DNA from 4 places in the Janthinobacterium breve genome. Region 2 is predicted to be linked to each of the others. Evidence: predicted binding sites of a transcription regulator. Region 2 holds the regulator's gene; each other region holds the start of a gene.
The links. The regulator FNR, encoded in region 2, switches genes on or off when oxygen is low (the NO sensors DNR and NnrR bind a similar motif). The targets are predictions, from matches to a motif close to TTGATNNNNATCAA.
Positions count from the first base shown of each region.

Region 1: ACQ4W0_RS10295 (universal stress protein) is a predicted target of FNR. The motif match lies at 5,572-5,585, and genes of this name have one in related genera.
Region 3: ACQ4W0_RS12690 (bacteriohemerythrin) is a predicted target of FNR. The motif match lies at 2,632-2,645, and genes of this name have one in related genera.
Region 4: paaA (1,2-phenylacetyl-CoA epoxidase subunit PaaA) is a predicted target of FNR. The motif match lies at 5,632-5,645, and genes of this name have one in related genera.

Region 1 is NZ_JBNYXY010000004.1:492,201-500,056, forward strand. Features, by position in the region: gene trpE (anthranilate synthase component I) at 1-1,418, opposite strand, end outside; gene ACQ4W0_RS10270 (phosphoglycolate phosphatase) at 1,656-2,372, opposite strand; gene rpe (ribulose-phosphate 3-epimerase) at 2,372-3,046, opposite strand; gene apaG (Co2+/Mg2+ efflux facilitator ApaG/CorD) at 3,204-3,578, shown strand; gene ACQ4W0_RS10285 (hypothetical protein) at 3,603-3,749, opposite strand; gene mltA (murein transglycosylase A) at 3,760-5,040, shown strand; gene ACQ4W0_RS10295 (universal stress protein) at 5,080-5,517, opposite strand; gene ACQ4W0_RS10300 (MFS transporter) at 5,655-6,956, opposite strand; gene ACQ4W0_RS10305 (enoyl-CoA hydratase) at 7,034-7,810, shown strand.
Region 2 is NZ_JBNYXY010000011.1:231,840-239,695, forward strand. Features, by position in the region: gene ACQ4W0_RS23180 (response regulator) at 1-2,443, opposite strand, end outside; gene fnr (fumarate/nitrate reduction transcriptional regulator Fnr) at 2,683-3,441, shown strand; gene ACQ4W0_RS23190 (FixH family protein) at 3,445-3,969, opposite strand; gene ccoG (cytochrome c oxidase accessory protein CcoG) at 4,072-5,454, opposite strand; gene ccoP (cytochrome-c oxidase, cbb3-type subunit III) at 5,459-6,379, opposite strand; gene ACQ4W0_RS23205 (cbb3-type cytochrome oxidase subunit 3) at 6,372-6,572, opposite strand; gene ccoO (cytochrome-c oxidase, cbb3-type subunit II) at 6,574-7,188, opposite strand; gene ccoN (cytochrome-c oxidase, cbb3-type subunit I) at 7,204-7,856, opposite strand, start outside.
Region 3 is NZ_JBNYXY010000006.1:43,510-51,365, reverse strand. Features, by position in the region: gene ACQ4W0_RS12700 (TonB-dependent siderophore receptor) at 1-975, opposite strand, end outside; gene ACQ4W0_RS12695 (hypothetical protein) at 1,301-2,155, shown strand; gene ACQ4W0_RS12690 (bacteriohemerythrin) at 2,158-2,556, opposite strand; gene ACQ4W0_RS12685 (hypothetical protein) at 2,856-3,011, opposite strand; gene ACQ4W0_RS12680 (hypothetical protein) at 3,163-3,348, opposite strand; gene ACQ4W0_RS12675 (PepSY domain-containing protein) at 3,476-6,010, opposite strand; gene ACQ4W0_RS12670 (sigma-70 family RNA polymerase sigma factor) at 6,194-6,790, shown strand; gene ACQ4W0_RS12665 (FecR domain-containing protein) at 6,780-7,796, shown strand.
Region 4 is NZ_JBNYXY010000001.1:149,787-157,642, forward strand. Features, by position in the region: gene paaH (3-hydroxyacyl-CoA dehydrogenase PaaH) at 1-959, opposite strand, end outside; gene paaG (2-(1,2-epoxy-1,2-dihydrophenyl)acetyl-CoA isomerase PaaG) at 961-1,752, opposite strand; gene paaE (1,2-phenylacetyl-CoA epoxidase subunit PaaE) at 1,804-2,883, opposite strand; gene paaD (1,2-phenylacetyl-CoA epoxidase subunit PaaD) at 2,924-3,463, opposite strand; gene paaC (1,2-phenylacetyl-CoA epoxidase subunit PaaC) at 3,463-4,245, opposite strand; gene paaB (1,2-phenylacetyl-CoA epoxidase subunit PaaB) at 4,245-4,529, opposite strand; gene paaA (1,2-phenylacetyl-CoA epoxidase subunit PaaA) at 4,558-5,547, opposite strand; gene paaX (phenylacetic acid degradation operon negative regulatory protein PaaX) at 5,815-6,744, shown strand; gene ACQ4W0_RS00685 (hypothetical protein) at 6,844-7,098, opposite strand; gene ACQ4W0_RS00690 (M14 family metallopeptidase) at 7,240-7,856, shown strand, end outside.

The sequences.
Region 1 (7,856 bases), on a different contig from region 2:
CATTCCATTTCGGGAATCGAGTCGGCCACGATGCCGGCCGCAGCCTGCACATACAACATGCCGTCCTTGATCACGCCCGTGCGGATGGCGATCGCCACATCCATTTCGCCGCCAAACGACAGGTAGCCGCAGGCGCCGCCATAGATACCGCGCTTGGTGATTTCCAGTTCGTCGATCACTTCCATGGCGCGCACTTTCGGCGCGCCCGTCAGGGTCCCTGCGGGGAAGGTGGCGCGCAGCACGTCCAGGTTCGACAAGCCGTCTTTCAGCGTGCCTTCCACGTTCGAGACAATGTGCTGCACATGCGAGTATTTTTCGATGACCATGCGGTCGGTGACGTGCACGCTGCCCGTTTCGGCGATGCGGCCGATGTCGTTGCGGGCCAGGTCGATCAGCATCACGTGCTCGGCGATTTCTTTCGGATCGGCCAGCAGCTCGGCGGACAGCTCGGCATCGCGTTCCGGGGTAGCGCCGCGCGGACGGGTGCCGGCGATTGGGCGCAAGGTGACTTTCTTGCCGCCGTCTGTCGTCGTCTCGTTGCGCACCAAAATCTCGGGCGAGGCGCCGATGATCTGCATGTCGCCAAAGTTATAGAAGTACATATAGGGCGACGGGTTCAGCGAACGCAGGGCGCGGTACAGGGTCAGAGGCGAATCGACATACGGTTTGCGGATGCGCTGGCCGATCTGCACTTGCATCAGGTCGCCGGCCATCACGTATTCATGCGCCTTGGCGACGGCCTTCAGATAGTCTTCCTTGGAAAAGTCGCGGATGGTTTCCGTGCGCACCGAGGCGCTGGTCACGGGCGCATCGACCCCGCGGCGCAGCATCATGCGCAAGTCCTTCAGGCGCTGGCGCGCTTTTGAGAACGACTCGGGCTGCGTGGTGTCGGCATACACGATCAGGTACAGCTTGCCGGACAGGTTGTCGATGACGGCCAGTTCTTCCGTCACCATCAACTGGATGTCGGGCAGGTTCAAGTCGTCTTTCGGCGCGCCGCCGGCCAGCTTTTTCTCGATGTGGCGCACGGTGTCGTAGCCGAAGTAGCCGGCCAGGCCGCCGCAGAAACGCGGCATGCCGGGGCGCAGGGCCACCTTGAAGCGCGACTGGAACTGTTCGATGAAGTCGAGTGGATTGCCTTCGTGCTCTTCGATCACGGCGCCGTTCTTGACGATTTCCGTGCGGTTGCCATGGCTGCGCAAGACGGTGTTGGCGGGCAAGCCGATGAAGGAATAGCGGCCGAAGCGTTCGCCGCCGACGACGGATTCGAGCAGGAAGGTGTTTTTGCCGCCTTGTTGGGTCTGCGCCAGTTTCAGGTACAGCGTGAGCGGGGTTTCCAGGTCGGCAAAAGCTTCCGCGATCAGTGGGATGCGGTTGTAGCCTTGCTGGGCCAGCGATTTGAATTCGAGTTCGGTCATGTGTCTCTCCATGCCGCCAGGGTACGCGTGTGCGTCGTGCTTACAAAGCACAGTCCCTGCGGTGGGTTATCAAAAAACCTGCCGGTGCGCGCGTGCAGCCGACAGCAATCTTACACGGCTCGGCCTTAGGCCTGCCAGGATTGCCAGCGTCGCCAAAGCCAGGCCTCAATCGAGCCGGTTTGGGTGACATTGTGTTTTTTGATGAGAAACGTGTTCACGATATGGTGTTGGGTATGGTCAGTATGCTGGTCTGTTGTGCATGCTAATAAAATCGGCCGCTTCAAGCAGCGTATTTACTATACCATCGGAATCGGTGTCGTGTATAGAGTGTCCGTGGTTGTAACCATACGGTACGGTCAAGACGGGGCAAGCCGCAGCCCGTGCCGCTTGCGCGTCATTCGAAGAGTCGCCGATGGCCACCACTTTGGCGGGCGGCAAGTCGAAGTCTGCACACACTTGCAGCAGTGGCATGGGGTGTGGTTTTTTCTTCGGCAGCGAATCGCCACCATAGACGATCTCGAAATACTGTGCCAGGTTTTTCTGCTTCAGCAGGGGCAGGGCGAAGGCGATCGGCTTGTTGGTGACGCAGGCCAGGCGCAAGCCCGCCGCCTTCATCGCCGCCAGCCCTGCTTCCACATCCGGGTAGAGGGTGCTGAACTGGCCATTGATGGCCAGGTAGTGGCGCTGGTAGGCCTCCATCGCCGTGTCAAAACGCTGTTCCACGCCGGCGGCATCGAAGTCGAGTGCCAGCACGGCGCGGATCAGGTTTTCCGAGCCCTTGCCCACCATCAGCTTGATGGCCTCGGCGCTGATGGGCGCCAGATCGAATTCGGCGCGCATGCCATTGATGGCGACATGAAAATCGGGCACGGTGTCGAGCATCGTGCCATCGAGGTCGATGATGGCGGCGCGCACGCCGGCCAGTACGTGGTCTTTCACCGTGCCCGGCTGCATCAGTTGCCCACCGTTTTGGCTAACTCGGCGCGCATGGCATCGATGACGGCCTTGTAGTCCGGCTTGCCGAAGATGGCAGAGCCGGCGACGAAGGTGTCGGCGCCGGCGGCAGCGGCGGCGGCGATGTTGTCGATCTTGATGCCGCCATCGACTTCCAGCATGATGTCACGTCCCGATTCATCGATCATGCGGCGCGCTTCGGCGATTTTTTTCAGCGCTTGCGGAATGAAGGACTGGCCGCCGAAGCCCGGGTTGACCGACATGATCAGGATGATGTCGATCTTGTCCATCACGTGTTCCAGATAGTGCAGCGGCGTGCCCGGGTTGAAAACCAGGCCCGATTTGCAGCCATTGTCGCGGATCAGCTGCAAGGAGCGGTCGACGTGATCCGACGCTTCCGGGTGAAAGGTGATGATGTTCGCGCCAGCCTTGGCGAAATCCGGGATAATGCGATCGACAGGCTTGACCATCAGATGCACATCGATGGGTACTTGCACGTGCGGGCGGATCGCTTCGCACACCAGCGGGCCGATGGTCAGGTTCGGCACATAATGGTTATCCATCACGTCGAAGTGGATGATGTCGGCGCCGGCGGTCACGACGTTGCGCACTTCCTCGCCCAGGCGGGCAAAGTCGGCGGACAGGATGCTGGGAGCGATACGGAATATTGTCATGGTGGCTAAGGGCTAAGAGTAGAAAATGCGAAGATGCGCTATTTTACGCTTGACGCCGTTACCATGCCTTACTGGAACGCAGAATACACGGCGCGCGGTGGCCAATGCAGCGCGCGCGACACACAACACGACTGGCAATGTCTGAATAGGAATGACGATGGCGACTTATGAATTTACGGTAACGGTCAAGACGCAATATCTGCCCGAGCAATCGGCACCGGACCAGGGGCGGCACGTGTTCAGCTATACGATTCGCGTCGTCAACACGGGCACGGCTGGCGCGCAACTGATTTCGCGCCACTGGGTCATCACGGATGCGAACAATAAGGTGGAAGAGGTGCGCGGCCTGGGCGCCGTCGGCCACCAGCCGCTGCTGCAGCCGGGCGAGCAGTTCGAATACACGAGCGGCACCATGCTGGGCACGCCGCAAGGCTCGATGCACGGCGAATACTTTTGCGTGGCCGAAGATGGCCATCAGTTCGAAGCGCCGATTCCCGAGTTCGTGCTGTCGGTGCCGCGTACCCTGCATTAACGAGAGGCCGGGGGCGTGCGCCCCTTATTTCAGTTTTTCGGTGCTGTCCTGTTCTTCACTGAGCTGCTTGCGCGCGGGTGGCGCGGGTTTTTTACCCGAATACATGGTCCACCAGACTATAAATGCCAGCAAGAAGAACGCCACCAGCGCCTCTATCATCAAGATCCACATACGCACCCCTATGTTATTTACCCGCAGCTTAGTATTTACCCGCCATCTCTTTACACGCGGTAGTCTACCCGTTTCAATCGGCGCCGTCGCGCTTGCGCTTTCCGCCTGTACCACGCCGCCGGTAGCGCCCGGCGCTGCTGGCGACAAGGCGCCAGCGATTGCCCCGACTGTCGTCAAGCCGGTGCCGGCCAAGCCGGCTGACGCCAAGGATGCCAAGGACACCATCGATGCAGCGGCGGCTCCCACCTTCGTGCCCGCCAAATTTTCCGCCTTGCCTGGCTGGGGTCGCGATGACATGCGCGCTGCCTGGCCAGCCTTCATGGCTTCATGCGGCGTGCTGGTCAAACGGCCGGACTGGAAGGAGTCGTGCACGATCGCGCGCCAGGTGAATGCCGACAGCGACAAGGCCATCCGCCTGTTCTTCGAAACTTTCTTTGTGCCCAATCAAGTCATCACCGTCGATGGCGCCAGTACCGGTTTGGTTACGGGCTACTACGAGCCGCTGTTGCATGGCGCGCGCAAGCGCGGCGGTCCATACCAGACGCCGCTGTACAAGGTGCCTGACGATCTCGTGTCCGTCGACTTGGCCAGCGTGTATCCGGAACTGAAAAACATGCGCTTGCGGGGCAAGCTGGTGGGCAAGAAGGTGATCCCGTACGCGACCCGCGCCGACATCGAGCGCGCCACGTCCGTCGCGGGCAAGGAATTACTGTGGGTGGATGACGAAGTCGAGGCGTTTTTCCTGCAAGTGCAGGGTTCCGGGCGCGTGCAGCTGACCGATACGCAGGAAACCGTGCGCGTGGCGTACGCAGACCAGAATGGCCACCCATACAAGTCGATCGGCCGCTACTTGGTCGACAAGGGCGAGCTGACCCTGAGCCAGGCGTCCGCGCAGGGCATCAAGGCGTGGATTGCCGGCCACCCTACGCGCAAGGATGAATTGTTCAATGCCAACCCGAGCTATGTCTTCTTCAAGGAAGAGCGCCTGCCCGATCCCAAAGTGGGGCCGAAGGGTGCGCTGGGCGTGCCGTTGACGCCGCAGCGCTCGGTGGCCATCGATTCGCGCTTCCTGCCGCTGGGTGCGCCCGTGTTCCTGTCCACCACGCAAGCCAATAGCGAGATTCCCATGCAGCGCCTGGTGATGGCGCAGGATACGGGCGGCGCCATTCGCGGCCCCATCCGGGTCGATTACTTCTTTGGTTTCGGTGCGGAAGCGGCGGAGAATGCGGGCCGCATGAAGCAGAACGGCGCCGTGTGGGTATTGCTGCCGAAGCAGGCGCCGGCGCGCTGAGTTTTTCGTGGCGCCGGGCGGGGATGCGCTAGCGCAAGGTTAGCGCAAGACCATGACTGGCAGCTGGGTATGCGCCAGTACTTTTTGCGTTTCGCTGCCCACGAACAGCTTGTTCAAGCCTTTGCGGCCATGCGAGGCCATCAGGATGATGTCGCAATGGTAGGTTTGCGCCGCATTGACGATTTCCTCGTGCGGGCTGGGCGAGACGGCGACCACGCCTTCGAAGGACACGCCGACGGCGCGCGCCGCTTCGCCGATCTTGTCGACGGCGCGTTGCGACGCTTCCTGCATTTGTTGCTCGTACAAACCAGCATCGAGCACGATGCCGCCATCGGCCATCGGCGAGAACGGGAACGGTTGCACCACGCTGAGGGCGACCAGCTTGGCCTTGTTCAATTGAGCGAAGGCGAGGGCCGTCTCGGCCGCTTTGTCGGACAGCGGCGAGCCGTCGGTGGGAAATAAGATGGTGTTAAACATGACGGGCTCCTAGAGTGATGTAAGACAGCTTATGGATTTACATCAATTAAAACCTTGATGTAAATCAAACCTCACAGGCTTTGGCATGAATAATGTCGCCAAGGCAATCTTTCAGCAGTGTATGCCCGTTCATCGCTTCAGGTGCGCACGCTACGCAGTGGCGTGCCCCACACCATGGCGACGGTCAACAAAATACTGCCTGCCGCGATACAGGCCAGGCCATTGCGCACGCCAAAGTGTTCCGCTACCCAGCCGGCGGCCAGCGCGCCCAGCGGCGCCGTCGCCACCGTCAGGAAGCGCATGGTCGAGGTCATGCGGCCCAGCATGGGGTCGGGTGTGACCTTCTGGCGCAAGCCCAGGTAGGGAATAAAGAACAGCATCACGCCGCAATCAAAAAAAAACATCAGCACGGCATAGGCCACGGCGCTGGCAGCCGGGCTGCCGAACAGGGCGGCGGGGATAGTGGGCGTCATGGCAAAGCATACGGAGGTGGACGCCAACCCGATGAGAATGGTGCGGCCGGCACCATAGCGGCGCGTCAGCGGTTTGACGATGAAAGCGCTGAGCAATACGCCGGCACCGCCCAGCATCTGTGTCATGCCCAGCACGCCAGGACTCATGCCCAGGTCGCGCGTGGCGAACAGCACCGTCAAGGCCATGCTGGCGTAAAACAGGAAGTGCCAGATGCCCGCGCCCCAGGCCAGCGCGCGCAGCAGCGGTTCACGCCAGACAAACAGCAAGCCGTCAGCGATGTCGCGCAGGGCGTGCTTGTCGGAGGGAGCCGGGCGTGGATCGCGCACGCTCATGGCGCGCAGATTGAAGACGGAAATCAGATAGCCGCAAGCCGTGCACAGGATGGCGACGGGCGCCGACAAGACCTGCACCAGCACGCCGGCCAGGCCGGGGCCGATCAGGCGCGAGGCCGATTCGGTGGTGGCAAATTTCGACTGTGCATCGATCAAGCCATCGCGGCCCACCAAAAAGGTCAGGAAAACTTGCTCGGCGCCGCCACCGACGACGAAGCCCGTGCCGATAATGAATCCCACTATATATAACCACGGCATCGACAGCACGCCGCACCAGTAGGCGACGGCGACACTGGCCAGCGCCAGGCCCGACATGCTTTCACTAAAGAGCATGATCGGGTGCTTGCTGCGGCGGTCCAGCAGTACGCCGACGGGCAAGCCGAAGAGGGCGAACGGCAGCGCCTGCAGGGCGACCAGCACGCCCATTTGTTCCGGCGTCGCATGTAATAACAATACCGCGCACAGGGGCAGGGCCAGCGAGGTGATCTGGGCGCCGAAGCAATTGAGGCCGTTGCTGAACCACAGGCGGCGAAAATTGACGCTGGCGGCGCTGCCGTCGCCGCGCAGGTGGCGGACGCAATACTGGAAGAAGGAAGAGAAAATACGCTGCTCGATAAAGGTGATCGGGCTCACAATAATAGCAGCGCACCTGCCGCACCGCTGCCGTTAGCCGCTACAATCGTCGCTACCGTTCATCGAGAGGAGACACTATGCAATACGAAGACCTGATCATCGACATCCAGGACAAAGTGGCGGTCATCCGCCTGAACCGCCCGAAGGCGCTCAACGCATTGAATGAGAATATGATGAATGAGCTGGGCGACGCCCTGCTGAAATTCGATGCGGACGAGAATATCGGCTGTATCGTGCTCACGGGCAGCGAAAAAGCGTTTGCCGCCGGTGCCGATATCGCCGCCATGGCCGATTACACCTACCCGGACACCTTCACCCAGGGTTACATCAGCCGCAATTGGGAGCATATCTTGCGCGTGCGCAAACCCGTAGTGGGCGCCGTAGCGGGTTACGCACTCGGTGGCGGCTGCGAACTGGCCATGATGTGCGATTTCCTGATCGCCGCCGACAGTGCCAAATTTGGCCAGCCGGAAATCAAGGTAGGTGTCACGCCAGGCGCGGGCGGCACGCAGCGCTTGCCGCGCGCCATCGGCAAGGCCAAGGCCATGGATCTGCTGTTGACGGCACGTACCATCGATGCCGCCGAGGCAGAACGCATCGGCCTGGTGTCCCGCGTGGTGCCGGCCGATAAATTACTGGAGGAAACGCTGGCTGCCGCCAAGACTATCGCCGCCATGCCGACCTCGGTTGCCATGATGATCAAGGATTGCGTCAACCGCGCCTTTGAAACCACCCTGACCGATGGCGTCGCCTACGAGCGCCGTTTGTTCCAGGCCGCCTTCGGCACGCCTGCTCAAAAGGAAGGCATGCACGCTTTCCTTGAAAAGCGCTTGCCAAACTTCGACGGTCTTTGATATGATTCGCCTCCCCGATGAGACGCACTAGTTTGCGGCACAAAAG
Region 2 (7,856 bases):
CTTCCGTGCGCAGCCGTTCCACGGCCTGCCAGCCGTCGCCCACCACGTCCAGGGTGGCGCCCATGTGCTCGAGGATGCCGCGCGCCACGGCCTGGTTCAAATGATTGTCTTCCACCAGCAGGAAATGCACGCCGGCCAGCTCCGTGCCCAGCGGCTGGCGCAGCATGCGCTGCTCGCCGCGGTCGTTCTTGGTGATCAGCGCCTGGTGCAGGGCATCGAACAGGCTCGATCCCGTGATCGGCTTCATCAGCACGACATCGGCCTCGGCGGCGCTGGAGATTTCTTCCAGGTGGTTGCGGGCGAAGGCGTTGACCATCACCACGATGGGCTGGCGCTGGCCGGTGGCCGCCTGGCGGATGGCCTTGGCCGTGGCCAGGCCATCCATGACGGGCATGTGCCAGTCGGCCAGCACCACGTCGTAGGGCTGCTGCTGCGCCAGGCGTTCGCGGTACAGTTCGATGGCGGCAAAGCCGGAGTCCACTTCATCGGCCAGCCAGCCCCACGCCTCGATCAGCTTGACGATCAGTTCGCGCGTGGTGCGGTTATCGTCGGCCACCAGCAGGCGCAACTGGCCCAGGGCCGGCATGCGCCGCGTTTCGGCCGGCTGCGCCAGCATGTCGAACGGCACGCTGAACCAGAAGCGGCTGCCCTTGCCTTCGCTGCTGGCGACGGCGATGTCGCCGCCCATCATGTGGATCAGCTGCTTGCTGATGGCCAGGCCCAGGCCCGTGCCGCCGAAGCGCCGCGTGATGCTCTGGTCGCCCTGTGAAAATGCGGAAAACAGTTGCTGTTGCTGCAATTCCGTCATGCCGATGCCCGTGTCGCGCACTTCGAAGCGCAGCCAGGCGCGCCCGTGCCCGCTCTCGGCCAGGCTGACGGCCACTACCACTTCGCCGCTCTCGGTGAACTTGATGGCATTGCCGGCCAGGTTGACGAGGACTTGCTGCAGGCGCTGGGCGTCGCCCACCAGGCGCCGCGGCACGTCGGGCTCGACGGCGATGGCCAGTTCCAGCTCCTTTTCGCCCGCATTCATGGTCATCGTCGTGGCCAGGGTATTCATCACTTCATCGAGGTCGAATTCGACGGGCGACAATTCCATGCGGCGCGCCTCGATCTTCGAATAGTCGAGCACGTCGTTGAGGATGCCCAGCAGCGACTGGCCCGCCACGCGCACCATGGTCAGATACTTGCGCTGTTCCGTATCGAGCCTGGTATTGCCCAGCAGATACACCATGCCCAGCACGGCATTGAGGGGCGTGCGGATTTCATGGCTCATGTTGGCCACGAAATCGCTCTTCGCGCGGTTGGCCGCCTCGGCCCGGTCGCGCTCCTGTTCCAGCTCCGCCGCGCGCGATTCGAGTTCCTGCTGCAGGCGGTCGCGTTCGCTCATCAGGCCGTTGAACGCTTCCGTCAGTTCGCCGATCTCGTCGCGCTGCTGCACCGGTACGGGGGTGAAACGGCTGCCGCTGGTGCGCAGGGCGAGCAGGGTGTCGCGCAGGCGCACCAGCGGCGACAGCAGGCGCACGGTGACCCAGCCCAGCACGGTAGCGGCCAGCAGCGAAGCGAGAATGCTCCACAGTACCAGCCGGTACAGCACACCATCGAACGGTTCGAAGGCATCCTCGACGGGCAGCGAGGCGGCCAGCAGCCAGTTCACGGACTTCAGGCGCTTGAAGCTGTTGACGGCCGTGACGCCGCGGCTGTTGGTGCTGACCATGCTGCCTTCACCATCTTCCTTCAGTAACTGTGTGGTCGTCAGGTTGGCGTTCGGCTTGCGCGGCTGCAGCAGCCGGCTGGTATCGGGGTGCAGCACGTAGCGCGGCGCGGCGTCGCGCGTGATGATGAAGTAATAGCCGCTCTTGCCGATCTTTTCCGTGCGCAGGCGGCCCAGCAGGTTATCCTTGTACAGGCGCAGCACGCCGATCACCACGCCCACCACCTGGCCGTTGGCGCCAAGCACGGGCGCCACCATCTGCACGATGGGCATGCCGCTCGATTTGCCCAGTATCGGTTCGGTGATCATGGGTTGACGCGTGCGCAAGACGGTCTGGAAATATTCGCGTTCGGCAACGTTGATGCCGGCGCGTCCCGTGACGAGGGGCATGTCGGCCACGACGGCGCCTTGCGCGTCGAGCACCAGCACGTCGTCGAACAGCACCAGCATCGAGCGGCGCGCATAGTATTCGCGCAATTGGGCGGGCTGGGCGATCAATTCCGGCGGCTGCTGCCTGGCCGTCAGCGTGACGATCTGCAGCAGCATGCCCAGCTTGTCGTCGAGCTCGGCAGCGGTGCGGGTGATCAGGGACGATTGCTGGCTCAGCAGTACTCTGGTGAAGTCGGCGCGCATGTGCTGCAACTGGATCATGGTGACCAGCGCGATCATGGCGATCGAGGTCAGGCTGGTGGCCAGCGCGACTTTTGCTTTAATGCCGAGAGGCTTCATGATTTCCTTTTCAGTACCGTGCGGCACAGGCGGCAGATAATGCTGTCAGGAATTTTCCTATCAATACATCAACTTGGCAAGCGGCGCCGCGCAAATTGCCCTCCCCGCATGGGCTTTTGACGATGTTGCCAGATAATTAAAGTCAGAACGTCGTTTATTCAGCGCAATTGCGGTGAAATTGGCACACGGCAACCGTGTATGCAGTAAACTCGTTATTGCATTTTCTAAAAGGTAACGACATGACTGAAGCGCTACTCACTCCCACCTTGCCCACAGTGAACGTGGAAGCGTTGCGTGCGCGATGCTCGACCTGCAGCATGCATCAATTGTGCCTGCCGATGGGCCTCGATGTGGGCGACATGGACAGGCTGGACCAGATCATCGGCCGCCGCCGCAAGATCGTGCGCGGCGCTTCGTTGTTCCGTATCGGCGACTCGTTCCAGAATCTGTACGCGATCCGCCTGGGGCACTTCAAGACGTACCAGATCAATCCGGGCGGCGAAGAGCAGGTGACGGGTTTCCAGATGGCCGGCGAACTGCTGGGCATGGACGCCATCAGCGCCGATCGCCACCACTGTAATGCGGTGGCGCTGGAAGACAGCGAAGTGTGTGAAATTCCGTTTTCCAGCCTGGAACAATTGCTGGGCAATATGCCGACCCTGCTGCGCCATTTCCACCGCATGATGAGCCAGGAAATCACGCGCGAGCAAAGCGTGATGCTGTTGCTGGGCAATATGCAGGCGACGCAGCGTTTTGCCGCCTTTATCGTCAACCTGGCCTCGCGCTATGAAGCGCGCGGCTATTCGGCCAGCAAATTTCAGCTGCGCATGTCGCGCGAGGAAATCGGCAATTACCTGGGGCTGACCATCGAGAGCGTCAGCCGTTTATTGTCGAAATTCAAGAAAGAAGGCTGGCTGCGCGTCTCCAACCGCGAGATCGAGATCTTGCAGCCGGCCAAGTTGAAAGCCATTACGGCCGGCACGGACGTCTGCAAGTAAGTCTTACAGCTCTTCATCGGCGTGCAGCGCGATGCTGCGCTGCAGGGGCCAGGTCCAGATGCCGGACAGGCGCCACTCGCGTTTGTCGTTTTCCACCAGCACTTGCCAGCGGCTGCGCTCGAGCATCGGCAGCGCTACCGAGAAGTTGCCGGCCGCATCGGGCTGCACCAGCAGCTTGATATCCTTTTCCGGCAAGGTCGCATGCGCCAGGTGCAGCTGCAGCGGACCCTGGTAAGCCTTGCCGAAGCTGTGCACGGAACCGCTGAGGCGCGCTGACGCCACATCATAGGACAGGCTGGTATCCATCGCCAGGTCGCTGGCGATCGTATCGCGCCGCAAGTCCTGGTTGATCGCCTTGCCCTGCTTGTAATAATCACCCACCACCAGCGCATCGGGCTGCGTAAACGCGATATACGCCATGCAGCTGCCGACGACCACGGACAGGCCGGGACCGATCATCAGCAGCCAAGGCCAGCGATGCTTGTACCACGGTGCAACGGGGGCTTGCAGCTTGAGACTGTCGGACATGGTATTTCTCCTGATTAATTGGCCAATCCCCATCCGGGGACTGGCCTTCCTACAACTTCGTGGCGGCGGCGAGGGCACCCGGTCCCCGTCCGCCTTTCCTTGTTAGCGCGGCACGATGAATACCGCGCTTTCACGCACATGCAGCGATGGGTCGTCCAGCGAGTGCAATTCGATGGCAATCTTGTTCGAGCCCTTCTCGCCGACGCCGTGCGGCACGCGCAGGCGGATAGGCCAGCCCAGCGTTTCCGTTGGCTGCAAGGTCACCTCTTCGCGCGTCAGCAAGGTCAGACCCGGCAAGCCGGAAGCGCTGATCTTGAAGTGCTGGGTTTGCTCCGAAGTGTTCATGATCTGCAGACGGTAAACGTTCTCGATCATGCCGTCTTCCACTTCGCGTCCCATCGAACCGCGGTCGCGGATGACGTCCATTTTCAGGGGCGTGCGCAGGGCCAGCGAAGTACACACGGCGATGATGATCAGGGCCAGGATGGAGGTGTAGATCAGCACGCGCGGACGCATGGCGCGCTGGCGTATCTGCTTCGAACTGAAGTTGTTTTCCATCGCATGGTCGGTACTGTAGCGTACCAGTCCCCGTGGCCGCTCGACCTTGTCCATCACGCTGTTGCAGGCATCGACGCAGGCGGCGCAGCCGATGCATTCATACTGAAGGCCGTTGCGGATATCGATGCCGGTCGGACACACCTGCACGCACAGGGTGCAGTCGATGCAGTCGCCCAGCTTGTCGTTGTTGCCGGCCTTCTTACTGATGGCGCCACGCGGTTCGCCGCGCTTGGTATCGTAGGTGATGATCAGGGTGTCCTGGTCGAACATGGCGCTCTGGAAGCGCGCGTAGGGGCACATGTATTTGCACACCTGCTCGCGCAGCCAGCCCGCGTTGCCGTAGGTTGCCAGGCTGTAGAACAAGACCCAGAACCATTCCCAGGGACCGAAATTGAGGGTGGTCACCGCCTGCGCCAGGTCCTTGATCGGCGTGAAGTAGCCGACAAAGGTAAAGCCCGTCCACAGGGCGATGGCGCCCCACACCAGGTGCTTGGCCGTCTTCTTGAAGGCCTTGCGCACGGAGGGGCCCTGCTTGTCGAGGGCCATGCGCGCGCTGCGCGTGCCCTCGATGCGGCGTTCGACCCACAGGAAGATTTCCGTGTATACCGTTTGCGGGCAAGAGAACCCGCACCACACCCGCCCGGCGATGGCCGTGACGAGGAACAACAAATACGCACAGATGATCAGCAGGGCCGCCAGATAGATGAAATCCTGGGGCCAAAGCACGACGCCGAAAATGTAGAACTTGCGCGTGGTCAAATCGAACAGCAGGGCTTGCCTGCCATTCCAGGTCAACCACGGCAAGCCGTAGAACGCCAGCTGGGTAAGCCATACGCATACCCATCGCCAGGTAGCGTAGCGTCCTTTGGCCTCGCGAGGGTAGATTTGCTCGCGGGCCGCATACATCTTGATGACTTGAGGTTCCATTACGTCATTTCACGGGCGTCTGGGGATTTGACAGGCTCCAGACATAGGCCGACAACACATGTACCTTGGACTCGCCGAGGAAATCGCTGAAAGCCGGCATGGTGTTGTTGCGTCCCTTGCGGATGGTTTCCATGATGGTATCAGCACTGCCGCCGTACAGCCAGATCTTGTCCGTCAGGTTCGGCGAACCCAGCATCGGGTTGCCCTTCGCATCGGCGCCATGACAGGCCATGCAGGCGCCGAACTTGGCCTTGCCCAGCACCGACTTGACGGGGTCCGAGGTGGAACCGGACAGGCTCAGCACATAATGGGCCACGTTCTCGACATCCTTTTCGGAGCCCAGGGCGGCGCCCATCGGTGGCATCTGGCCATTGCGACCGTGCATGATGGTGGTCTTGATGATGTCAGGTTCGCCGCCATACAGCCAGTCCTTGTCGGTCAGGTTGGGGAAGCCCTTGTTGCCGCGCGCATCCGAACCGTGGCATTGCGCGCAGTAGGTCAGGAACAAACGCTGGCCGATGGCTTGCGCCTGCGGATCGGCCGCCACCGTCTTCAAGTCCTGGCTCAGGTACTTGTTGAACAGGGGGCCGTAGTCGGCTTCCGCCTTCTTCAGCTCTTCCTCGTACTGGCCCGTCGATTTCCAGCCCAGGCTGCCGGCATAGTTGCCCAGGCCCGGGTACAGGAACAGATACGCCAGAGCGAAGACGATGGTGATGTAGAACAACCACATCCACCAGCGCGGCATTGGCGTGTTGAGTTCCTTCAAGTCCTCGTCCCAGACGTGGCCCGTGGTGCCGTCGGCAGGTGCGCCCTCGACCACTTTGATTTTCGACTGCGAGTACAGCAGCACGCCGCAGCCGATGATGCCCAGCAGGGACAGCACGATGATGTAGATATTCCAGAAGCCATTGGTAAAGTCAGCCATGGTTGCGCTCCCCTTGTGCCGGCGCGGCATCGGCCGCGTAGTCGAGCGCCTCGTCGTCGAACGGCAGGCGCGCCGCCGCGTCGAAGTCGCTGTTGCTGCGGCTGAAAGTCCACCACAGGATGCCTACGAACGTCGTAAAGGAAACCACCGTCATGACGCTGCTGGCGCTGTCAAACAGGTTTTCGATTGCCATGCTAATTCCTTGTTTTGATTAATGTACCGAGGCCTTGCAGATAGGCGACCAGGGCGTCTTCTTCCGTCTTGTCCTGCAGCTGCGCCGGGCCGGCGGTGATTTCCGCATCGCTGTACGGCTGTCCCAGGCGTTTCAGGGCGCGCATCTTCGGCATGATGTCGTCAGGCACCAGCTTGGTCTTCGCCAGCCATGGGTAGGCCGGCATGTTCGACTCGGGCACCACGTCGCGCGGGTTGTTCAAGTGCGTGCGGTGCCATTCATCGCTGTAGCGGGCGCCCACGCGGGCCAGATCCGGCCCCGTGCGCTTGGAACCCCACTGGAACGGACGGTCATACACGAACTCGCCAGCGACCGAATAGTGGCCATAGCGTTCCGTTTCCGCGCGCAGCGGACGCACCATCTGCGAGTGGCAGTTGTAGCAGCCTTCGCGCACGTAAATGTCGCGGCCCGCCAGGCGCAGCGGCGAATACGGCTTCAGGCCAGCGACCGGTTCCGTCGTGCTCTTCTGGAAGAACAGGGGAATGATCTCGACGGCGCCGCCGATGCTGATCACTACCGTGACCAGGGCAATCAGCAGCCAGGGGTTTCTCTCAATCCATGCATGTGAAAATTTCATTTGCTTTTGCTCCTATCAGGCGTGCGCCGCGTTCAATTCCGGAATGCGGGCGACGGGGAGTTTGCTGCCGCGCAAGGTCATCCAGGTGTTGTAGCCCATGATGCACATACCCGACAGGTACAGCAGGCCACCGGCCACGCGCACCACGTAGTACGGATATGTTGCTTTCACGCTTTCGACAAAGGTGTAGGTCAGTGTGCCGTCCGGATTGACCGCGCGCCACATCAGGCCCTGCATCACGCCGGCGATCCACATTGCCGCGATGTACAGCACGATGCCGATGGTGGCCACCCAGAAGTGCACGTCGACCAGGCGCGTGCTGTGCATCTGCGTGCGGCCCGCCAGGCGTGGCAGCAGATAGTAGATCGAACCCATGGTGATGAAGCCCACCCAGCCCAGGGCGCCCGCATGTACGTGGGCAACGGTCCAGTCGGTGTAGTGCGACAGCGAGTTGATGGTCTTGATCGACATCATCGGACCTTCGAAGGTGGCGATGCCGTAGAACGACAGCGAGACGATCATGAATTTCAGGATCGGATCGGTGCGCAGCTTGTGCCAGGCGCCCGACAGGGTCATGATGCCGTTGATCATGCCGCCCCAGCTTGGTGCCAGCAGGACCAGCGAGAAGACCATGCCGATCGATTGCGTCCAGTCAGGCAATGCCGTGT
Region 3 (7,856 bases), on a different contig from region 2:
CAGATTCCAGTTGCCGGGCAGGCGCTGGTCCAGCGAGGTGAACATCGTGTGCTGCTTGTTGGCCCAGGTGCTCCATGGCGTCGTCCAGCTGGTGTTGCGCGGCAAATTGGCCAGGCTGCCGTCCGCATTCCAATAGGGCACGGCGCCCCAGGTGGCGCCCGTGGGCTGGTTGTCCTGGAAGTCGACGCCGGCCGTCAGCAGGGTGCCGGGACGCAGGTCCGCCTCGACGATGAGCATGCCGACCGTCTTGCGTTCGTGATACATGTCCAGGTAGGAATCGCGTTTTTGCCACGCCAGGGCCGTGCGTGCGCGCACGCTGCCTTCCGCGTTCAGCGGCGTGGAAAGGTCGGCCTCGAAGCGCTGGTCATCCCAGCGGCCCATGATGAGACCTGCGCTGGCCTGGAAGGTTTTCGTCGGCCGCTTGCGTATCATGTTGATGGTGGCCGAGGGGTCGCCCGTGCCGCCCATCAAGCCGGTGGCGCCGCGCACCACTTCGATGCGGTCGTACAGGATGGTGTCTTGCAATGGCGCATTGCCGCCACGCGCCATGCCGTCGATCTGGATATTGTCGATGCCGAAGCCGCGCGCATAAAACCGCGTGCGTTCCGTGTCGTTCTGGCCCACCTGGATGCCCGTCGTCTGCGCCAGCGCCTGGTCCAGGCGCACGGCGCCCAGGTCGTCGAGCAGCTGGCGCGTGATGACGCTGACCGATTGCGGCGTCTCGCGCAGGGACAGGTCCATGCGCGTGGCACTGCGCGTTTCGCCTGCCGTGTACGATTGCGTGCCTTCCGTCGTCGCCGTCGACTGGCCTGTCACGGTCACGGCCGGTATGGTGACCTCGGCCGCAGCGGCATCGGCGGCCTGTGCCGGCAGGGCCACGCCGGCGGCAAGGCTGAGCAGGCTGATGTGTAATAAACGGGGGAGGGGGCGCAAGGCGGGCCGGCGCGAAGAGGGGAATACGGTAGTCGATTGCATCATTTTCCTGGAATATTTTTAGTCGTGTGTTTTCCTATCTCGTCTGGCGAGGTGCACAGTAGCTGGGGGGATGGCATGACGCTGGCCCGTGGTCTGGCTTGGATAGCAGTTCCACCGCAAGGCCCGGCGCGGTCGGGTAGTGGAAAAGAAGGGCGCGCGATTCCCATCACTTTAGTGAATAAGAATCATTATCAATATAGGTGAAATTTGCCAAATAATCAAGCGTGCGCACCAAAAAAGTGCGGCAGGCCCGGAGCGGCGTACCGGCTGGCCTTCTGCGATAATGCAGGGGCTGACAAAATATTTTCCTCATTGAAAGAACTGCATGCGTACATGGATCGCTTGTGCCGGATGGTTGTGTGTCGTGTCGCTGGGCCAGGCCCAGGAACACGCGCCGCCGCCGGCTGTTCCCGCGCCGCTGCAAAGCGCCAGCGTGCCACCCGCCGCCGCCGTCGTGTCGCCACCCCTTGTGCCGCCGCACGTTGCGCCTGCCATACCTGCTGCGCCAGCGGAGGACGCCTCGCCCTCGCAAACGGTGACGATCACGGCCAACAGCGACGCCAAGGCGCCGCGCATACGTTTCACGGCTTACCGCGAGAGTTATCTGACGGCCAGGAAAGTGTGGCAAGTGTCGAGCGGTAGCGTGGTCATGGCCCTGCGCCTGATTCCGGCCAAGCTGAGCGCGACCATCGACGATGTGCGCGTGGCCTTGCAAGGCAATGGCGCCCCCGTGCCGATCAAGGTGTCCGACGGCGGTGTGTTTGTCGTGCCGCTCAACGAGGACATCGCCGCGCAGGATGGCACGTTCCTGGTGAACAAGGGCAGGGGCGAGCTGACGGCAAATATCGTCCTTCAGCCATCCGTGGCGCGCGATGCCTGGAACGTCACGCGCGTGGGGCAAGTCTTGCACGACGCGCGGCGCGCCGTGCGGGCCATCACGCCGTGGTACAAGCGGCCGTTCGCCAACGATGTGCAATCGCTGGCCTTTTGCGCGACCGAGCGGGGCAGCGCCTTGCAGTTGATGGATGGCGAGCAACTGATCGCCACCTTGCCCATGAACGAGCCGGCCGTCAACGACATCAGCCAGCCCGTGTTTTGCAAGATTTTCGACGGCGAAGACAAATACCCGGGACACTACCGCGTGGTCTTGCCCGAGAAAGCCACGGTGCTGCTGCTGTAGGTCTAGCTGGGTTGGCGCTGCACCAGCTCCAGGGCCGCCGCCTGGGCCAGGTCCATGGTGGCCTGGTGAAAGATCAGCCATTGCGGCAACAGCGAGAGCGCATGGCGTCCCTGCTCCAGGTCGCCTTCATCGACGGCGGCCCAGGCATGGTGCAAGCCGCTGAGCACGCGTGCATGCTGTTCGCGGTGCTTGGCCAGCGAGGGAAAGGCGATTTCTTCCATCAAATCCTCTTCCTCGCGGAAATCGCGCTCGACGGCCGCAATCAGCTCGCGAAACGCCACGCTAAAATGCTGGTCGCTCAACTGTCCCAGCCGCGCAAGCTCCTGAAACAGTGCCTCATGCGCCTCGTCTATGGCGGGAACGCCCAGCGCCATCTCATCCTTCCAGTCCGATTTACCCATGCCGATGCTCCCGGTTAAGTCCGTCGCGATGCGAAGCGGACTGTTCCAGTGTGGGCGCAGCGACACTTCAAATCCATGACCTGGATCAAAAATATGGTGAAGAGGGGGCGAAGTGTAAAGTCACTGATAGAGAACAATGGAGAAAAAATCTCTACCCGCAACAAAGCGGTTTTCAACAATGCGACGTGTTACCGAGCGCCGCTGAAAAACGCCGCTGGCAAGGCGTCTTTGACGCAGACAGTACGCTAGTACGGCAAGTCAAAGCAACGCAGCCAGCGGTGTTTTCTCAGCCGCGCGTTTTAGTGCTTGGGCCAGTGGGCCCAGAGAGCCTGCGCATCCACGTTCGGTACCTGCAACTGCTGCACGGCCGACGTCTGCATCGCATCCCTCAACACCAGGGGGGCAAGCAGCAAGGCCGAAAGGGCAAGGCAGGCCAGCACTTTGAGCGTCAACATGGTCGTCTCCCGGTGTCCCGGTGGCGGCGCGGGGATGCGGCGCCTGCCGGTCACTTTATTACGTACTACCATGCTTGCAGTTTAGTTCATCTGGTTGAAACTTCAACTAATTGCTGTGATGCACTGCACCAGTTGCTGCTCGTGACTGTTCCTATTTCGCCTTGCGGTTGCGCCGCGGCTTGCCTGCCGCGGGCAGGAAGGAATCGAACCACACTTGCGTCAATTGGCGCGTATTTTTCGCCGCTTCGCGCTTGACGGCGGCCGTCGCGTGGCCGCGTGCCGTGTTGGCGATGCGGTTGGCGGCGCTCAGGTACATGCTCATCCAGGGGTTTTTCATGGGGTGCCTCGCAGACAGTGAGTGGGGCGGCGCTTGTGCCGCCATGTCCCCACTCTAGTCCGATGGCTGGCCCTGACTGTGCGCCTGCCCACATAGCCGGGCGGTGTCGGCGGCGGACTGATGCAGATCAATACACGTCGCGGCGGTAGCGTCCGGCCGCAAGCAGGGCATCGAGTCCCTCCTGCCCCAGCACTTCTTGCAGTACAGCATCGATTCCTGCCGCCATGCCATGCAGGCTGCCGCAGACGTAGACGATGGCGCCTTGCGCCAGCCAGTCGCGCAGTTCGTCGGCATGGTTGCGCAAGCGGTCCCGCACATATTCCCGTTTGCCACCATCGTTGCCATCGCGCGAAAAGACGCGGTCCAGGCGCGCCAGGTGGCCAGCGTAGAGCCAGCCTTGCAACTCTTCGCCACAGACGCTGTCAAAAGCTTGCTGGCGCTCGCCGAACAGCAGCCAGTTGCGTGCCAGCCCCGCCCGCCGACGCGCACGCAGGTGCGCGCGCAGGCCGGCCAGACCGGAGCCGTTGCCGATATAAATACAGGGCACGTCCACCAGGGCGGGCGCGAAGGCGGGATTGGCTTGCAGGCGCAAACGGATGCGGGCGTCCAGCGGCGCGAAGCGCGTGAGCCAGCCGGAGCAGATGCCATAGCCCAGGTTGTCGCCGCCCGCATGGCGCTCCTGGCGCACCAGCAACTGCACTTCGCCATCCGATGGCAGCGACGCGAGCGAGTAGCTGCGCGGCGCATGTTGCGCACCCTGCGCGTCGCCATCGCTGCCGTCCGCGTTGCACCCGATGATTTCCGCTAGCGCGCCCGCTTCCCAGGTGACGCCGGCCGGGCCCGTCAAGGTGATTTCATGCAGTTCGCCGCCCAGGCTGCCCGGGTTGAGCAACACGCGGCGCAGCAGACGCCATTCGGCATACGACGCTTCTTCCTGCACGCCGATGGCGTCGATGGCGCTGCCGCTGCAGCGGGCCAATGCTTGCGACCAGCCGGCCAGGGCGGCGGGGTCGTGCTTGTCCACTTCGATCAGGGGGAACAGGGGCGTGGCGCCCAGCGCGCGCAATTGGCGCTCCAGCGCATGGCCGTAGCCGCAGAAGTCACTGTAGTGGCGGTCGCCCAGGGCCAGCATGCCGAATTCCAGTCCGGCCAGCGGCGTGCCCGCCGTTTGCTGCAACAGGCGCGCGAAGCGGCGCGCGCCGTCCGGCGCCTCGCCTTCGCCAAAGGTGCTGGCAACGACCAGGGCTCGTTCATACTGGCGCAATTGCGCGGGATCAAACCGGTCCAGCGACTGCACATCGACGGCCACGCCCGCCTGCTGCAGGGCGCGCGCGCTTTCCAGGGCCAGGCGCTCGGCCTGTCCCGACTGGCTGGCGTAGGCCACCAGCGTGGGCAGGCCAGTAGCCATATCGCCGGGAGTGCCGGCCAGCAGGGCGCGCTGCGCCTGCACAGCTCGTTTTGCCTTGCGGCGGCCCAGGTACAGCATCCAGCCCGTGATGGCGAACAGGGGCAGGCCCAGGCTGGCCAGGGTGACGATGATGCGGCCCGGCAAGCCGAAATACGTGCCCATGTGCAGCGGATAAATGATGTTGACGAGGCGCGAACCCAGGCCTTGCTGGCGGTACGGCTCGTTTTCCGTGATCGCGCCGTCGGCCGGCAAAATGCTCATGCGGCTGCGCGCCCGCTCGTGCGGCGCATCGCTGGCCAGCCAGGTGAATTGCACGGCTTCGCCGGCGCGCGTGGGCAGGCGCACGCTGACCAGGGTCCAGCCGGGGGCGTGCTGCTGGAAGCTGCTCCAGGCCAGGCCGATGTCGACGGCGGGCGTTTCCTTTTTCTCCTTGCCGCCACGCGCGGGCGCCTGTGCCATCCTTGGCGGCTTGCCGGCCCAGGCGTCGATGTTGTCACGCACCACGTCATAGCTCCAGTAAATGCCCGTCAGGGTCAGCGCCACGTAGACGACCAGGCACCAGGTGCCGGCCACGGCGTGCAAATTCCACAGGAAGGAGCGGCCTTTCAGGGCCGGGTCGAAAGTCAGCCAGGTGCGCCAGTCCAGCGGACGGCGTGGCCAGCGCAGATACAGGCCCGACAATGCCAGGCCCAGCAGGCACAGGGCCAGCGCGCCCGCCACTTGCCGGCCCGGATCGCGGGGCAGCAGCAGCCAGCGGTGCAAGGATTCCGTCCACTCGAAAAATTCCGCCCCCGTCAGCGCGGGCTGGGTGGCGCCCGTGTATGGGTGCACATAAATTGACTCGCCGCGCCGCTGGCCGTTTTTCGGCGCGAAGAACAGGCGCGGCGCGGCGCCCGCCTGCGCGTACACGGTGATGGACGCCACGCGCTGGCCGTGTTCTGCTGCGGCAATGTTGCTCAGCTGGGCCGGCGTCAGTGGCGCGCGTGTTTCCAAGGGGACATGGCGCACGCCGGGGTTCATGACATCGAGCAATTCCTCCTTGAAGGCCAGGGTGGCGCCGCTCAGGCCGATGATCACCAGCACCGTGCCAGCCGTGATGCCGATGAACCAATGCAATTGAAACCAGACCTGTTTCCAGCTCCACTGCCAGCGACTTTGTTGCGGGGCGGCGGCAAGCTGGCGTTGTTGGCTGGTTTCCGGCGCATCGTCGGTGCTGGCGCGCAGCTGGGGTTGTGGAAGGGAGGAGGTCGTCATGGCCGCTTTCGATGGCGCTGCCAGGCCGGGCGTCAGGCATGGCAGGGAAGAAGGAAGGCTGACATAATAACGCAAACGAGAATCATTCGCAAATGATGGCGCGAGGGCATTGTTGCGAAAAATGCCCACGCCAGGCTGAGGTGATGGCTTTGATAATTTACATCGTCGTGAAATTGTGTGAAAATGAAAATCATTCTCATTCGTGATCATGATGCAGTGCTGACCCACTTGACCGGCAAGTTTGGCAGCCTCTTTGTTTGTTTGCCCGTGTCCACCATTTCTCCCTCTCACGATATCTTTAGCGACCTCTACACCAGCCACCATGGCTGGCTGTATAACTGGCTGTGGCGCAAGCTGGGCTGCCGCGATGGTGCGGCTGACCTGGCGCAGGACACCTTCGTGCGCATGCTGGCCACGCAACCGGCGGACAGCTTGCGTGAACCGCGCGCCTACCTGAGCACGGTGGCCAACGGCTTGCTGGTCAACCACTGGCGCCGTTTGACCCTGGAACGCACTTTTCTTGCCGCCCTGGCCAGCCGGCCCGAGCTGACGGCGCCATCGCCCGAGGAGCGGGCCCTCGTGGTCGAAGCGCTGTACCGCATCGATGCCATGCTCGATACGCTGTCGCCGCGTGCGCGCCAGGCCTTCCTGCTGGCGCAGCTCGACGGCCTGACGTATGCGCAGATCGCCGGTCAGCTGGAGGTGTCTGAACGCATGGTAAAAAAATACATGGCGCAAGCCATGCTGCAATGCATGCTGTGCATGGACGATGCCGCCTAAGCCGGGTCCCGCCATGCCGCCAGCCGACTATGCCATCCTGCAGGAAGCGGCCGAATGGTTCGCCATCTTGCGCGCAGACGATGCCGATCCTGCCGACCAGCAAGCCTGGGAACGCTGGCATGACTTGTCTGCCGGCCACCGCGCCGCCTGGCGCAGGGTGGAAGCCGTCAGCGCCGAATTTCAGGCCGTATCCGGAGAAGCTGCGCGTCAGGCACTCGACACTGCGGGCCCACGCCAGAGCGATGCCACGCGCCGCAGCATGGTCAAGGGCTTGCTGGCGCTGTGCCTGGCGAGCGGACTGGGTGGCGCTGCGCTGTTGCGCCGCGATACGCGCAGCTGGGTCGCCAGCCTGAATGCGGGCGAAAAAACAGCGGTCGGCGCCATCCGCCAGCTGGCACTGGCTGACGGCTCGCAGCTGTGGCTGAACACGGCTACCGCCCTCGACATCGATTTCAGCCCCGGCCTGCGCCGCATCGCCCTGCATGGCGGTGAAATTTACATCGCCTCGGCCCGTGACAGCCAGCAGCCGGCGCGGCCGTTGGTGGTCGACACCGTGCACGGCCGCCTGCGCGCGCTGGGCACGCGTTTCAGTGTGCAGCCGCAGGGCGACGCCACCTTGCTGGCCGTCTACGAGGGCAGCGTGGAAGTGGCGCCGCGCGATGGCGGCATGGCGCGCATCGTGCCGGCTGGTCAGCAAGTGCGCTTAGGCGATGGTTTCATCGGCGAACCGTTTGCCGCCGACCCGAACGGGGCCGCCTGGATCGAGTACCGTTTGCAGCCCGAGCAGATGCGGCTCGACGATTTCCTCGTGCAATTGTCGCGTTACCGGCGCGGCCACCTGAGCTGCGCGCCCGAAGTGGCCCACTTGCGCCTGGTGGGCAGCTATCCGCTGGCCGATACGGACCGCATCCTGGCGGCGCTGGAAGCGACCTTGCCCGTGAAAATACATCGGCTACATGAATGGTGGGTCACGGTGGAAGCTCAGCTGCCGCAGTCAAAACAGTAAATAAGAATATTTCTCAAGAACTGGTTCCCTTTTTGAAAAGTTGTTTGGCAAGGTAGAAGT
Region 4 (7,856 bases), on a different contig from region 2:
CCACGGCCATCGCCGCCGATGGCAGCCGACAGGGCGACGAATTCCGGTTTCGGCTGCGCGCTTTCCGCCTGCGCCACGGGGGCAGGTGCGCCTTCGCCATACAGGTAAAAGCCACGGCCCGATTTGCGGCCGAGGAAACCGGCGTTGACCATTTCCTGTTGCAGCACGGACGGCGTGAAACGGGGGTCGTTGAAATAGGCGCCGAACACGGACTGCGTGACGGAGAAATTCACGTCGTGGCCAATCAAGTCCATCAGCTCGAAGGGCCCCATGCGAAAACCGCCCGCTTCGCGCAGCACGGCGTCGATGGTGGCGGCGTCGCCCGCCTGTTCGTTCAGCAAGCGCCAGCCTTCCGCGTAAAACGGACGCGCGACGCGGTTGACAATGAAGCCGGGCGTCGATTTGGCATGCACGGGGTTCTTGCCCCAGGCGATAGATGTGTCATACACGGTGGCGGCAACTTGCTCGCTGGTGGCCAATCCACTGATCACTTCGACCAGCGCCATCAGGGGCACGGGATTAAAGAAGTGCATGCCGACCAGGCGTTCCGGACGGCGCAGCTTGGCGGCGATGGCCGTGACGGAAATCGACGACGTATTTGTCGCCAGGATGCAGTCGTCGCTGACCACGGCCTCCAGCTCGGCGAACAGGCCGCGCTTGACGTCGAGGTTTTCCACGATGGCTTCCACCACCAGTGCCGCATCTGCCACGTCGGCCAGGCTGCCAGCCGCCTGCAGGCGCGCCGTGGCGGCCGCCGCATCATCGGCCGTCATGCGGCCCTTTTCGGCCAGCTTCGCATACATCTTGCCGATATCAAGCAAAGCCTTGCTGACGGCGTCAAAGCGCGTGTCGTACAGTTTTACCCGGTAACCGGCGGCGGCGGCCACTTGCGCGATGCCGGCGCCCATGGCGCCGCTGCCGATGACGGCGATGATGCTGTTGTTTGCCAATGCGGTCATATCAGTGTCCCTTGAATTGCGGTGCGCGCTTTTCCATGAAGGCGGCCACGCCTTCGCGGTAATCGTCGCTGTTACCGAGATCGCTCATCATGCGCGCTTCCAGCGCCAGTTGCTGCGGCAAGGTATTGGCGCCGCTGGCGGCCAGCGCCTGCTTGGTGTAGGCCAGGCCCTTGGTCGGCGCCGTGGAAAAGTGCACGGCCAGCTTGCGCGCTTCTTCCGCCAGCTGCGCGTCGTCCACGCACTTCCAGATCAAGCCCCAGTTCTCGGCCTTTTCGGCGGTCAGTTTTTCGCCGAGCATGGCCAGGCCCATGGCGCGCGCCGAACCGATCAGGCGTGGCAGGAAGAAGGTGCCGCCCGTGTCCGGGATCAGGCCCAGCTTGCAGAACACTTCGACGAAACTGGCCGACTTGCCGGCGATGACGATGTCGCAGGCCAGCGCCAGGTTGGCGCCCGCGCCTGCCGCCACGCCATTGACGGCGCAAATCACGGGCATCGGCAAGGCCTTCAAGGCCAGCACCAGCGGCGCGTAGTTTTTTTCCACCGACTCGCCCAGGTCCACGCCCTTCGAGCCTGGTTCGACGGCGCGGTCGGACAAATCCTGGCCCGCGCAAAAGCCACGCCCAGCGCCCGTCAGCACGAACACGCGCACGGAGCTGTCGGCGTTCACTTTCGCAATCGCATCGCGCACTTCCTCGTGCATGGCCTGAGTAAAGCTATTGAGCTTGTCGGGACGGTTCAGGGTCAGCGTGGCGATGCCCTGCTCGATGGTAAAGAGGATGTTTTGGTAGCTCATGGCGTCTCGCTTTTTTAATGGGTACGGCAGGGCGCGTGCCCTGCGCCGGCTTTATTCTGCCTGGTCAAAATCGACCACAACCTTGTCGGTGAGCGGAAAACTCTGGCAGCTGAGGACGAAGCCGCGCGCTACTTCATAGTCTTCCAGCGCGTAGTTGACGTCCATTTCGACCTTGCCGTCGAGGATCTTGCAGCGGCAGGTCGAGCATACGCCGCCCTTGCACGAGTAGCGCATGTCGATACCCTGACGCAGGCCCGCGTCGAGGATGGATTCCTTGTCCTTGTCCATCGTGAAGGTGGTGTGGTTGCCGTCCATGATGACGGTCACTTCCGTTTCCTGCACGGCGCCTGCGTCGAGCTGGGCGCGCGGCTTGTGGGCGTTTTTCGGGATGCTGGCGGCGAACAGCTCGATCTTGATATTCTGCTTCGGCATGCCGGCCGCCTGCAGGGCGGCGGAGACGCCCAGCATCATGTCTTCCGGGCCGCAGATGAAGGCGTTGTCGTAGTCTTCCACACGGATCCAGTGCTGCAGGAACTGCTCGCATTTTTCCTGCGTGATGCGGCCGTTGAACAGTTCGATATCCTGCTGCTCGCGGCTCATCACGTAGACCAGGTTCAGGCGCTCCAGGTACACGTCCTTCAAGTCCGTCAATTCTTCCTTGAAGATGACGGACGACGAGGCGCGGTTGCCGTAGAACAGCGTGAAACGGCTCAATGGCTCCGTCAGCAGAGTCGTCTTGATGATGGAGAGGATGGGCGTGATGCCGCTGCCGGCCGCAAACGCCAGGTAATGCTTGCGGTTGACGCAGTCGAGCGGCACGTTGAAGTGGCCCATGGGCGGCATCACCTCGATGGTGGCGCCAGCTTTCAGGGTGTCGTTGGCCCAGGTGGAAAAGGCGCCACCCGGCGTGCGCTTGATGGCCACGCGCAGGGTGCCATCCTGCACCGCAGAACAGATGGAATACGAGCGGCGCACGTCTTCCGCATTGATATTGGCGCGCAGGGTCAGGTGCTGGCCCTGCTGGAAGCGGAACTGCTGCTGCAGTTCCGCTGGCACGTCGAACGTGACGGCGATGGTGTCGCGCGTTTCGTTGCGCACGTTCGATACGCACAGCGGATAAAATTTACTCATGCTTCATCTCCAGTTTCTTCGGAACGTGTGCCTGATTTTTTTAGTGGCACTTGAAGTAGTCAAACGGTTCGCGGCAATCGAGGCATTTGTACAGGGCCTTGCACGGCGTGGAACCGAACTGGCTGGTCAGCTGCGTATGCGTGGAACCGCAGTTCGGGCAGATCACCTCCAGCTTCGGCATGGGCTGGCGCTTGACCCCGCCCGCTGTTCCGCTATGAAGGCCGCTGATGTCGATCACCTGCTGCTGTGGCGGGGCGATGCCATAGCCTTTCAGCTTGGCCTTGCCCGCTTCGCTCATCCAGTCCGTGGTCCAGGCGGGCGCCAGCTGGTTCACCAGGGTCACCTTGGCCACGCCATGGCTGCGCAAGGCCTGCGTGACGGCATCGGCGATCACCTGCATGGCCGGGCAGCCCGAATAGGTGGGCGTGATCGTCACGATGCACTCTTCGCCACTGACCACATCGACGGCGCGCACGATACCCAGATCCACCACCGAAATGACGGGAATTTCCGGGTCCGGCACGTCGCCCAGCCAGGCCCAGACCTGGGCGGCGTCCAGCGCTGCCGTGGCCGTGTTCATTACCACTCCGCCCCGGGATAGGCGCGCTGCAGGAACTGCATCTCGGCCAGGATGAATCCCAGGTGTTCCGTATGCGTGCCCTGCTTGCCGCCCTTTTGCATCCAGGCGTCGGGCGCCGGCATGGTCAAGGTGGCTTCGGCGAAGATCTCTGCCACATGCTCCAGGAATGCCTGGCGCAGGATGTCGGACGGCGGCGCGATGCCGACGGCAAGCATGGCCTGGTCGACGGCGTCGTACTTGAACATCTCGCCTGTGTACATCCACAGCTTGTCGGCTGCGGCCTGCGTCTTCGCGTGGCTGTCCGCCGTGCCGTCGCCGAGGCGCACGATCAGGTCACCGCTGCGGCGCAGGTGATAGGTGACTTCCTTGATCGACTTCTGCGCCACTTCGACAATGCGTGGATCACTGCATTTCGCCAGTTCCAGCAGCTGGAAGTAGTGCCAGGTGTCGAAGAAGAACTGGCGCATCATGGTGTCGGCATAATTGCCGTTCGGCTGCTCCAGCAGCAGACAATTCTTGAAGTCGTGGGCGTCGCGCAAAAAGGCGATGTCGTCCTCGTCGCGGCCAGCATTTTCCAGTTCGGCCGCATAGCTGAACCACAAACGCGTCTGGCCCAGCAAGTCCAGCGCCACGTTGGTCAGCGCCATGTCCTCTTCCAGCGCGGGCCCCTTGCCGCACAGCTGTGACAGCTGCTGGCTGAGGATCAGGGCGTTGTCGCCCAGGCGCAAAAGGTAATTGAACTTTTGTTGAGTGAGCTTGTCATCCATTGCGATCGCTCCCATCACAGGTTCTTGACTTCTTCCGGCATCGGAAAGAAGGTGGGATGGCGGTACACCTTGCTGTTCGACGGCTCAAACAGGGCCCCCTTGTCGCCGGGGCTGCTGGCGACGATATCGGCCGCGCGCACCACCCAGATGCTCACGCCTTCATTGCGGCGCGTGTAGACGTCGCGCGCATGGTTGACCGCCATGGTGGCGTCGGAGGCGTGCAGGCTGCCCACATGCTTGTGCGCCAGGCCGTGCTGGCTGCGGATGAAAACTTCCCACAATGGCCATTCTTTGCTCATATTGCTCTCCCCTATCTGCCTTATGTATTTACGCTGCCGCTTTGACTGCGGCTTGTTTATCTGCATACGCGAGCAAGGCATCGCGGAACCATACACCGTCTTCATACGCTTTCACGCGCGTTTGCAGGCGCTCGCGGTTGCACGGGCCATTGCCCTTCAATACATTGTTGAACTCGGACCAGTCGATCTCGCCGAATTCATAGTGACCCGTCTCGGCATTGAACTTCAGGTCGGGATCGGGCACGGTCAGGCCCAGGTATTCGATTTGCGGCACGGTCTGGTCGACCATGCGCTGACGCAATTCATCATTCGAAAACAGCTTGATGCGCCATTGGGCCGATTGGGCGCTGTTGACGGAGGCGGCGTCGGACGGGCCGAACATCATCAAGGACGGCCACCACCAGCGGTTCAGCGCATCCTGTGCCATGGCTTTCTGTTCTGGCGTGCCCTTGCACAGTGACATCATGATGTCGTAACCCTGGCGCGCATGGAACGATTCTTCCTTGCAGACGCGGATCATGGCGCGCGCATACGGGCCATACGAGCAGCGGCACAGCGGGATCTGGTTGATGATGGCGGAGCCGTCGACCAGCCAGCCAATGGCGCCCATGTCGGCCCACGACAGGGTGGGATAGTTAAAGATGCTGGAATACTTGGCTTTGCCCGAGTGCAAGGCAGCGAGCAGATCGTCGCGCGACACGCCCAGGGTTTCGGCAGCGCTGTACAGGTACAGGCCGTGACCGGCTTCATCCTGGATCTTCGCCAGCAGGATAGACTTGCGTTTCAAGGTCGGCGCGCGGGTGACCCAGTTACCTTCGGGCAATTGACCTACGATTTCCGAATGCGCATGCTGCGAAATCTGGCGGATCAGGGTCTTGCGGTAAGCGTCCGGCATCCAGTCCTTGGCCTCGATCTTGATGCCTTCGTCGATGCGCGCCTGAAAAGCGCGCTCTTCCGCCCCCATGTCATCGATGGAACAGACGTTCTTGAGGCCGGTTTCAACCATTTGTGCGTACATGATCTGTCTCCCATGTCTTTGATTTTGCGCAGCAACGCGGTGCGATGAACAGATAATACGATACAAAAAACTATTTGCATACACTTGATGTGAGTCATTTTAAAAATTCGTATCTTGTGCAGCTTTTTTGTGCGTATGATATTGCTGATGAGAAAACATTTCGAAGTGCCACCAGCGCTTCCGGCAAATTATTGACGCGCTACCCGCGCAGCCAAGTAAACTGCTGCTTTTATTGAATCGACCGCAACACGGCCAGACCGGAACCACATGAAGAACACCCGCTGCACGGCATGGATAGCCGATTTCCTGGAAAGCGACCCACCGCGTTCAAAGTCCCTGGTGATGACCATCTTTGGCGACGCCATCGTGCCGCGCGGCGGCGCCATCTGGCTGGGCAGCCTGATCGAACTGCTCGCGCCATTCGGCGTGAATGACCGCTTGCTGCGCACCAGCGTATTCCGCCTGGCGCAGGAGGGCTGGCTCAGCTCGCAGCGCGACGGTCGCCGCAGCGCCTATACGATACGCCCGGAGGCGCTGGCCCGCTTCGAGCGCGCCTATCGCCGCATCTATGCGCCACTGGTCGTGCACTGGGATGGCAGCTGGACCCTGGTGATCGGGCCGGCCGGCAGCATCGGTGCCGCCGAACGGGGCGCGCTGCGCAAGGAATTATTGTGGGCTGGCTATGGCTTGATCTCTCCTGGCATCTTTGGCCATCCGGCCAGCAACTCGGAGGCGCTGGAAGACATCCTCGTACGCAACGAAGTACAGGGCAAGCTGTATGTCTGCCACACCACGGAGCTGCCAGGTGTCAGCACACGGCCACTGCGCGACATGGTGGGCGAATGCTGGGACTTGTCGGAAGTGATGGCAGGCTACGAAAAATTCATCGCCCGCTTCCAGCCGCTGCTGACCCTGCTGCAGGAAGAACCCGTGTTCGATGCCGAGCAAGCCTTCGTCATACGCTCGCTGCTGACGCACGCCTACCGCCGCGTGCAGTTGCACGATCCGCAACTACCGGTCGAACTGCTGCCCGAACCGTGGCCAGGCACGCAAGCGTATGCACTGGCGCGCGACCTGTACCGCATCACCCATGCGTCGGCCGAGGAACATATCCTGGCCACCCTGCGGCGCGAGGATGAGCAGGCGGCAGACGTAGCACCCTGGTTCTACGAGCGCTTCGGCGGACTGAACGCCTGATAAAATGTCCATGGCGGCGTTGCAATGCCTGGGCGTACCTTCGTACTGCCTGCGGCAATGCGCCTGGCCCTGAACATTTTTCAGGCGCTCAGGAATCGATTACTGCTTCGCCACTACCTGCTTCGCGCCCGCCAGCAAATCCTGCCCCAGCTTTTCCAGCGCATTGGCCTGCACCAGCATGGTATCGAGGATGGCGGCATTGAAGGTAAATTCAGCCGGCGTGGTGTAGCCGGGGAAACGCAGGATGCGCAGCAATTCCTGCAAGGTGGTGCCCTTGCCCAGGTGCGCCAGAGCGTCGCTGAGGGCGCTGACTTTCTTTTCCAGTTCGCGTATGTGGTTGCCGTTGTCGTCCATGATGATCTCCCCGTGTTGGAGCTTCCACGTTAGCAAAGCACGTCCATTATCGTTTGCGCCAGCACAAAGGCCACCGCAAAACAGGTATCATCGCGCCATTGCACACGATGCAAAACCCATACGTTTTTATCAGGAACACTCATGACCATTAAAATCAGCCAGCAATTCGACGCCGGCGCGATCGAGGTGCTGCGCGCCGACGATGCCCATTCCATCGAGCTGAACATCCGCAAGGATTCCCACGCCGACATCACGCAGTGGTTTTATTTCCGCCTGCAAGGCGCGCAAGGCGAAGCGTGCACGATCCGCTTCATGAATGCAGGCAAGTCGGCCTACCCGGACGGCTGGAAAGACTACCAGGCCGTGGCCAGCTATGACCGCGAAACCTGGTTCCGCGTGCCGACCAGCTTCGATGGCACGGTGATGACGATCAACCATACGCCGGAAGAAGAAAGCGTGTACTACGCCTACTTCGAACCGTACCCATGGGATCGCCACCTGGCCCTGATCGACAGTGCGCAAGCGTCGCCGCTGGTGCGCTTGATCGACCTGGGCAGCACCGTGGAAGGGCGCGACATGAATCTGCTGGTGGTCGGCGACGCCGATGCAGAGAAGAAAGTCTGGGTCATCGCGCGCCAGCATCCCGGCGAAACGATGGCGGAATGGTTTGTCGAAGGCATGCTCGAAGCATTGCTGGACCAGGCCAATCCGTTTGCCCGCCAGTGCCTGCAAGACGCCGTCTTCTACGTGGTGCCGAA